One region of the Pantoea brenneri genome, then DNA from elsewhere that is predicted to be linked to it. Evidence: predicted binding sites of a transcription regulator. Region 1 holds the regulator's gene; the other holds the start of a gene.
What was found. The regulator sigma-54, encoded in region 1, starts transcription at its own class of promoters, with help from an activator protein. The targets are predictions, from matches to a motif close to GTTGGCACANNTTTCGCTNT.
Positions count from the first base shown of each region.

Region 2: a site for sigma-54 is predicted at 2,010-2,029, ahead of AABB92_RS10775 (gamma-glutamyltransferase family protein). Genes of this name have one in related genera too.

Region 1 is NZ_JBCGBG010000003.1:161,574-165,994, forward strand. Features, by position in the region: gene npr (PTS phosphocarrier protein NPr) at 1-113, opposite strand, end outside; gene rapZ (RNase adapter RapZ) at 110-964, opposite strand; gene ptsN (PTS IIA-like nitrogen regulatory protein PtsN) at 1,012-1,491, opposite strand; gene hpf (ribosome hibernation promoting factor) at 1,644-1,931, opposite strand; gene rpoN (RNA polymerase factor sigma-54) at 1,953-3,386, opposite strand; gene lptB (LPS export ABC transporter ATP-binding protein) at 3,435-4,160, opposite strand; gene lptA (lipopolysaccharide ABC transporter substrate-binding protein LptA) at 4,166-4,421, opposite strand, start outside.
Region 2 is NZ_JBCGBG010000001.1:2,265,182-2,269,602, forward strand. Features, by position in the region: gene AABB92_RS10760 (amino acid ABC transporter permease) at 1-97, opposite strand, end outside; gene AABB92_RS10765 (transporter substrate-binding domain-containing protein) at 108-893, opposite strand; gene hpxU (MurR/RpiR family transcriptional regulator HpxU) at 1,086-1,925, opposite strand; gene AABB92_RS10775 (gamma-glutamyltransferase family protein) at 2,069-3,655, shown strand; gene hpxX (oxalurate catabolism protein HpxX) at 3,668-3,850, shown strand; gene AABB92_RS10785 (AtzE family amidohydrolase) at 3,847-4,421, shown strand, end outside.

The DNA.
Region 1 (4,421 bases):
TTGCGCAGCAGCACTTCAGCGTCAAAGCTCTGTACCAGTTCAAACAGCTTCATTGCCGGTCGGGCATGCATACCCAGTTTATTTTTGATTTCGACAGTTTGCTTAACGGTCATGATTTACGCTTTTCCAACGTACGGTGACGTGACTGTACATTCTTGCCGCGTGAACGGAAGTAGTCCGCCAGCTGTTCTGCAATATAGACCGAACGATGTTTCCCGCCGGTACAGCCGATAGCGACAGTCAGATAACTGCGGTTGTTGGTTTCCAGCATCGGCAACCACAGTTCCAGATAACTGCGGGTCTGATAGATGAAGTTGTGCACTTCGGTATGGCGATCGAGAAAGGCAGCCACCGGACGATCGAGGCCGGTCATAGGGCGCAGCTTAGGGTCCCAGTGCGGATTCGGCAGGAAGCGCACGTCAAACACATAATCGGCATCAATCGGGATGCCGTGCTTGAAGCCAAACGACTCAAACACCATCGTCAGCTCACGTTCACGCTTGCCCAGCAGCCGGGTACGCAGCATCTCTGCCAGTTCGTGGACCGACATTTCTGAGGTATCGATGATCAGATCGGCCCGTGAACGCAGTGGCTCCAGCAAATCACTCTCTTCATCAATGGCGCTTTCCAGCGACAGATTTTTACTGGAGAGCGGATGCAGACGGCGGGTGTCGCTGTAGCGGCGAATCAGGGTATTACGATCGGCATCAAGAAACAGCAGCTGGGGTGAAAATGAGTCGGGCAGGTTATTCAGCGCGGTTTCAAAAATCTCAGGGGATTCAGGCATGTTGCGTACGTCAATGCTCACCGCTGCCGAGATGTTGCGCTCCGCCAGCGAGTTGGCCAACTCGGGCAATAGCACCACCGGCAGGTTATCGACGCAGTAAAAACCCATATCTTCCAGCGCGCGTAGCGCCACTGACTTCCCCGAGCCTGACCGACCGCTCACGATCATCAGCACCATGACCTTCTCTCCCGTTTTAAAACCGGCACGCGGCCGGTAAAGACGCTTTACTGCTCTGACTGGCCTTCTGTGATAATGGCATAGAGCTCTTCATCACTTTGCGCGGCGCGCAGACGGCGACAGACGGTTTTATCCGCCAGACGCTTCGCCACCAGTGAAAGGGTGTGCAGGTGAGTTTTGCACTGGTCAGCCGGTACCAGCAGGGCAAACAACAGATCGACCGGCTGATTATCAACGGCATCAAACGCGATCGGCTGTTCAAGGCTGATAAACACCCCGACAGCACGTAGCGTATCCTCTTCCAGTTTACCGTGTGGTATGGCAATGCCGTTGCCAATACCGGTACTGCCCATGCGTTCACGGGTGAGGATCGCTTCAAAAAGCGTCTGGTGCGGCAGGTTGAGCTGCTTAGCGGCCAGTTCGCTGATGATTTCCAGCGCGCGTTTTTTGCTCTGGCAGTGTACGCCGCTGCGGGTGCAGTCAGGCGAAAGCACTGTGCTCAATTCCAGTGTTAGATCGTTGTTCATTATCGTTTCACTTGCGAGTTAACCTGGCCATCAGCCACCAGCGTATCATGATGCTGGCAGTAAATGGCGCTTGCTTAGATGACAAAACGGGGCGGATTATCCGCCCCATCCTGTCGGCTCTGCGCGGCAGGCGCGCGTAGCTAGCGTGAAGGTTAGTGTTTTTTCAGTTTATCTTTGTGTTTGGTCAGCTGACGGGCGAGCTTGTCGATCAACCCGTCAATCGCCGCATACATATCTTCCGCTTCGGACGTGGCGTGCAGCTCGCCACCGTTTATGTGCAGCGTTGCGTCAGCCACCTGGGTGACTTTCTCAACTTTCAGCACAATATAAACCTGATTGATATGTTCGAAATAGTGTTCCAGTTTGGCAAATTTACCGCTGACGAAATCGCGCAGTGGTGCGGTGATTTCAACATTTTGCCCGGTAAGGTTCAGCTGCATAGGTCTTCCTTCTCATTTCTGTCAAACCAGCTGTTTGCGCTGGTTCGATGGCGGGATGGATAAAGACTCGCGGTATTTGGCGACGGTACGACGTGCCACCATGATCCCTTGATCAGATAACATGGAGGTGAGTTTACTGTCGCTCAAGGGTTTGGCTGGATTTTCCGCCGAGATTAATTTTTTCACCAGTGCGCGAATGGCTGTCGATGAGGCTTCGCCGCCACCTTCAGTATTCACGTGACTGGAGAAAAAGTACTTCAGTTCAAAAATGCCTCGCGGACTGTGCAGATACTTTTGCGTAGTGACGCGGGAAATGGTCGATTCGTGCATCTCAACCGCCTGGGCGATATCGGCCAGCACCATCGGGCGCATAAACTCTTCGCCCTGTTCAAAGAAGGCCTGCTGCTGCTCGACAATACAGCGTGTCACTTTCAGCAGCGTATCGTTGCGGCTTTCCAGGCTTTTAATCAGCCAGCGCGCTTCCTGCAGGTTGCTGCGAATGAACTGACTGTCGCTGTCGTTACGCGTCGCCCCGCTCATGGCGGCATACTGCTGGTTGATCTTGAGGCGCGGGACGCTGTCGGCGTTCAGTTCAACCGTCCAGCGGCTGCCGACTTTCCGCACCAGCACGTCGGGGATCACATATTCCGGTTCACCGGTATTAATTGACTGACCGGGACGCGGGTCCAGCGACTGAATTAACATCATCGCCTCTTTCAGCACCTCTTCTTTGAGGCGCGTCACCCGCATCAGGCTGCGAAAATCGTGGTTGGCCAGCAGATCCAGATGTTCACTGACGATCAGGCGGGCTTCCGCCAGCATCGGCGTCTCGGGCGCATATTGCGACAGCTGCACCAGCAGACAGTCGCGCAGATCGCGCGCACCGACGCCAACCGGATCAAAGCGCTGAATGCGTTTCAGCACCGCTTCGACTTCATCGGCCTCAAGCTCATCGTTGCCGATGCTGTCGAGGATCTCGTCAAGCGAAACGGTGAGGTATCCGGTATCGTCGATCGCATCCACGATCGAAGTGGCAATAGCGCGGTCAGTATCGCTAAATGGCGTTAGCTCAACCTGCCACATCAGGTAATCCTGCAGTGACTGGGTGGTTTCGCCCTGATAAACCGGTAACTCATCATCCTGATAATCGGTACCGGTCCCGGATGGCGTGCCGGCGGTGTAGATTTCATCCCAGGTCGCGTCCAGCGGCAGCTCGTCAGGCATCTCTTTCTGCTCAAGCGCTTCACGGGTATCCAGCGCTTCGCCTTCAGGAGCCTCACGAGAGTCGATTTCATCATGCAGGTCGGTTTGTTCAAGCAGCGGATTACTTTCCAGTGCCAGCTGTAACTCCTGCTGGAGTTCAAGCGTAGAGAGTTGCAGCAGACGAATCGCCTGCTGCAACTGCGGTGTCATCGCCAGCTGTTGGCTGAGCCTGAGTTGCAAACCTTGCTTCATAGACAGGATGGTAGTTCCCAGGTAAACATCAGTATTTACGACACCTTATCAGAGTCTGAACTCTTCACCCAAATAAACCCGCTTAACCTGCTCATCTGCCAGAATTTCATTCGGCGTACCGTGCGCGATCAGGTGGCCCTGACTGACGATATATGCCCGTTCGCACACCGCTAAGGTTTCGCGCACGTTATGGTCGGTAATCAACACGCCAAGGCCGCTGTCACGCAAATGCTCAATGATTTTCTTGATGTCGATGACCGAGATCGGGTCGACACCCGCAAACGGTTCATCCAGCAGGATAAATTTAGGGTTGGCGGCCAGCGCGCGGGCGATCTCGACCCGGCGACGTTCACCGCCGGAGAGCGCCTGACCCATGCTGTCGCGCAGGTGCTCAATGTGAAACTCTTCCATCAGCTCGTTGGCGCGATCCTGACGCTGCTCTTCGGTGAGGTCGTCACGGATTTGCAGAACCGCCATCAGGTTATCGTAGACGCTGAGGCGACGGAAAATAGAGGCCTCCTGCGGCAGATAGCCGATACCGCGACGCGCACGGGCATGCAGCGGCAGGATACTGATATCTTCGTCATCGATAATAATGCGTCCCGCATCGCGCGGCACAATGCCGACCACCATGTAAAAGGTGGTGGTTTTACCGGCACCGTTGGGACCCAGCAGGCCGACAATCTCGCCTGACTTTACCTGCAGACTGACATCTTCTACCACGCGACGGCCTTTATATGCCTTCGCCAGGTTTTCTGCGATTAATGTGGCCATAGCTATCAGTTACTCTTCTTTCCGCTGTTGGACGAACCTTTATCCTGCAGTTGCGACGGCACCAGCACGGTGGTGACGCGCTTATTCTGGCCCTGGCTGTAAGCCTGCATTTTCTGCTCTTTCACCAGATAGGTAATGCGATCGCCCTTGATGTTGCTGTCCTGCTGCTCAATGAAGGCGTTGCCGGTCAGTTCAACAAAGTCGTTAGCCAGTTCATAGTGCAGTTTTGCCGCATGGCCCTGCACCGGTTTGCCGCTGTCC
Region 2 (4,421 bases), on a different contig from region 1:
CGGTGGCCAGCAGCGTTAACTGGATGGTGACCCACAGGCCGGAGAGCAGCTCCGGCCAGTAGGGCCACAGGGCGGGAAAGTTAAGTTGCCCGATCATTATCCGTTCCTCAGGCGCCGAGGCTGGCGGGCAGCGGGGCTTTCAGCCACTGTTCTGACAGGTTGTTCAGGGTGCCATCTTTGATGCCCTGCTCAATCAGCCCATTGATCTTCTCTTTCAGTGCCGGCTGGTCTTTCTTCAGGCCAATGAAGCAGGGCGAATCTTTCAGCATAAACTGGGCAACCGGTGCTTTGGCCGGGTTCTGACGGGCGATTGCTGCCACCACCAGGTTGCCGGTCGCGACATACTGCACCTGACCGGAAAGGTAAGCTGACAGCGTGGTGTTGTTATCTTCGTAACGTTTCACCTGAGCGTCCTTCGGCGCGACCTCACTCAGCACCATGTCCTCCACTGCGCCACGGGTTACGCCAATCGACTTGCCGCTCAGTGCCGCCGCCGATTTGATCTCTTCGCCTTTCGGCCCAAAGACACCGAGGAAGAACGGCGCATAGGCGCGGGTGAAATCGATCACTTTTTCACGCTCCGCGTTTTTGCCCATGCTGGAGATCACCAGATCGACTTTGTCAGTTTGCAGATAAGGCACCCGGTTGGCGCTGCTGACCGGCACCAGCTGTAACTTAAGTTTCATCTGCTTCGCCAGGTACTTCGCCATGTCGATGTCGTAACCCTGGGGTTGCAGATCGGTGCCGACTGAACCAAACGGCGGGAAATCCTGCGGCACCGCCACCCGGATCACGCCACGCTGCTGGATATCCTGCAGCTGATCGGCCAGCGCGCTGCCCGCCTGTGCCATCAGTAATGCCGCTGCCGCAACCGCCATCAAAACTTTTTTCATTATGCACCCCGGTGAGATTGTGTGAAACAAAAGATTCTTAAGCATGCATTCTGCAACTAATGTGCCAATCAGCGCAGCGGGAGAAAAAGGGTTAGATGGCAATGAGGTTGGGAGAAAAGCGGCCTGATAAGCCGCGAAATGCTGTCGAAAAAGGCTGTACTAAAATGGGGCAAGGCACCAAAACGGTGCCTGTTAGCGGTGCTCCAGCTCGTCAAACTGCTGGTAAAGATCGGCGATCTGATGAATACGCTGACGGCCCTGCGCCAGCATTTCATGCAGCAGCGCGTTGGCGATCAGGTTGATCAGGCTCATTGCCGAAGCGTAGCTGTCAAAAGCCGAGACGCTGTCGAGCGGCGCGCAGAGCTGCCAGCGTGCCAGCGCAATCACCGTTTGCGCCTGCGGCTCACACAGCGCCAGCAGCGGGATGCCGGCGGTTTGTAGCTGTTGCATCAGCGGGCGAATCATCCGGGTGCGGCGGCGGAACGCCATCACCACTACCATGTCATCCGGCGTGATATCCACCAGCTCTTCGGCCAGCGTCTGGCCCGGCTGCGGCAGAATATGCACCTGCGGCCGCGCCTGCATCAGCTGCTGACGCAGGTGCAGCGCCACCGGATAGGCGTTACGCATGCCGATAATAAAGACACGTTTTGCCTGCGCCAGCTGCTGGATCACCTCACCGAAATGCTGTGCATCCAGACTATTCACCCACTGCGTCAGGTTAGCCATTTCCTGCTTATAGTGCCGTGACAGTAAGGTGTTGCCCTGCACCGCATCGCGGTTATCAGTTAGCGGCATGCCGCTCTGACGCAGGGTGCGCAACTCATCACGCATCTCTTTGTACTTTTCATAACCCAGACGTTTAAACAACCGGCTGACAGTGGCTTTCGAAACGCCGCTAAGCCGCGCCAGCTCGGCGCTGTTGTAGCTGATCAGATCGTCAAAATGGTCAAAAACAAAGTCGGCAATCCGTTGCTCTTGCGGTGAGAGCTGGGAATAGTGGCTTCTGAGTCGTTCATCAAGCTGTTGCATAACAGGTCCTGTAACTTTTGTTTCAGCTGAAGCTAGCATAATTTGCGCCAGGTTAACGCGGCTGCAACCGCGGCCGGAATGAAAACTGGAACAGCTCTTGCTTTGTATACCGTTCTGTCACCCGATAACAGAACGAGAAAAGCATGATTCAAAGCAATATGGCCCCACAGGGGATGGCGGTGACGCCACACCATCTGGCCAGCGAAAGTGCGCTGGCGGTGCTGCGTGACGGCGGCAACGCCATTGAAGCGATGGTGGCGGCGGCATCAACTATCGCCGTGGTCTATCCACACATGAATGGCCTCGGTGGCGATGGCTTCTGGCTGATTATGCCGCCAGGCGGCGATCCTGTCGCGATTGATGCCAGCGGTGCAGCCGGATCGCTGGCTCACTTCGATTTCTACGGCGATCATCAACAGATTCCACACCGCGGCCCGAAAGCGGCATTAACCGTCGCCGGCACGGTCAGCGGCTGGCATGAAGCATTGCAGCTGGGCGCGGAGCTGGGAGCTGCCCCGCTGCCGCTGGCACGTCTGCTGCGCGATGCCATTCGCTATGCGGCCGATGGCATTCCGGTGACCGCTTCACAGACGGCCGCCACGGCGACCTTCCGCAACGAGTTACAGCATCAGCCCGGCTTTGCCGCCACCTTTATGCCTGATGGCGATGTGCCGCAGCCGGGCAGCCGCTTTACCCAGCCGGCGCTGGCGCAAACGCTGTGTCAGCTGACGGAGCAGGGGCTCGACAGTTTTTATCGCGGCCCGCTGGCGCGCCATCTGGCCAGTGAGATGTCAGCGCTGGGCATGCCGATCACCCTGGAGGATCTGCAACAGCAGCGCGCCCGCCGCTGTACTCCGCTGCATCTTTCACACAGCGAAGGCGATATCTGGAATATGACGCCGCCGACTCAGGGCATGGTGTCGCTGGCGATCCTTGGCATTACCGACGCGCTGGATATGGCTGACGCCAGTGAAGCGCAGACCGTACACCGCATCGTGGAAGCCACCAAAAAAGCCTTCGCGCTGCGTGATAAACACATTACCGATCCGCGCCACGTTACCGAAGATTTACAGGCGCTGCTCGACAGCGATCATCTCGCCACGCTCGCCAGTCAGATCGACGATCGCCAGGCGGCGCCCTGGGGTAACGGGCGGGGTCCGGGCGACACCGTCTGGATGGGCGTGATGGACAGCAGCGGCCTGGCCATATCGTTTATCCAGAGTATTTATCACGAATTTGGCAGCGGCGTGGTGCTGCCGGGCACCGGCATTACCTGGCAGAATCGCGGCGCGGCATTCAGTCTCGATCCCGATCACCTGCTGGCGCTGGCCCCCGGCAAGCAGCCTTTTCATACCCTTAATCCCGCTGCCGCGCGCCTGAAAGATGGCCGTACCCTGGTCTATGGATCGATGGGCGGCGATGGCCAGCCGCAAACCCAGGCGGCGATTTTCACCCGTCATGTGATTCAGGGCCTGCCGCTGCAACAGGCGGTCAGCGCACCGCGCTGGCTGCTGGGCCGCACCTGGGGTCAGTCTTCCGACTCACTCAAACTGGAGAGCCGTCTCGCACCGGAAACGGTGGAGCTGCTGCGGCAGTGGGGACATCAGGTCGAGCTGCTGCCGGCCTTCAGTGAATTTGTCGGCCATGCGGGCGCTATCGTGCGCCACAGCAATGGCATGTTTGAAGGTGCCAGCGATCCGCGCAGCAACGGCAGCGCCGCCGGTTTTTAACAGGAGCCAACCATGAATCAAGCTGACTGGACCCCCTATCTTGCTCACATGGAGCAGATGCTACAACTGGAGCTGGACGAAGCCCGGCGCGCAGAGCTGTTAATCCAACTGACGCGTATCGCGCAGATGGCCGCGCCGCTGATGGCCTTTCCGCTGGACGATCGACTGGAAGTCGCGGGAGTGTATCAGGCATGAAACTGAGCGACGTTTCGATTCAGACGCTGCGTCTGGCGATCCACAACGGCGAGATCAGCGCCAGAGAGGTGGCTGAAAACACACTGCAGGCGATTGAGCAGCACAATCCGCAGCTCAATGCATGGACTGAGGTCACCGGGCAGCGGATGCTGAAAGAGGCAGAGAGTATCGATACCAAGCGCCAGCGCGGTGAAGATCTGCCGCCGCTGGCGGGTATCCCCTACGCGGTAAAAAACCTGTTTGACGTTGCCGGCTACAGTACGCTGGCCGGAGCCAGCCTGTTCAGTCAACGGCCCGCCGCGCGTGCGGATGCGTTTGCCATTGACCGGCTGCGGCAGGCGGGCGCGATGCTGTCGGGCATGCTGAATATGGATGCCTACGCCTACGGCTTTACCACCGAAAACAGCCACTACGGCGCGACCCATAATCCGCGCGACCTGAGCCGCGTGGCGGGTGGCTCCTCGGGCGGCTCAGCCGCGGCGGTGGCGGCCGGTCTGGTTCATTTTTCACTTGGCACGGACACCAACGGCTCGATTCGGGTCCCCGCCTCGCTGTGCGGTACGTTTGGCCT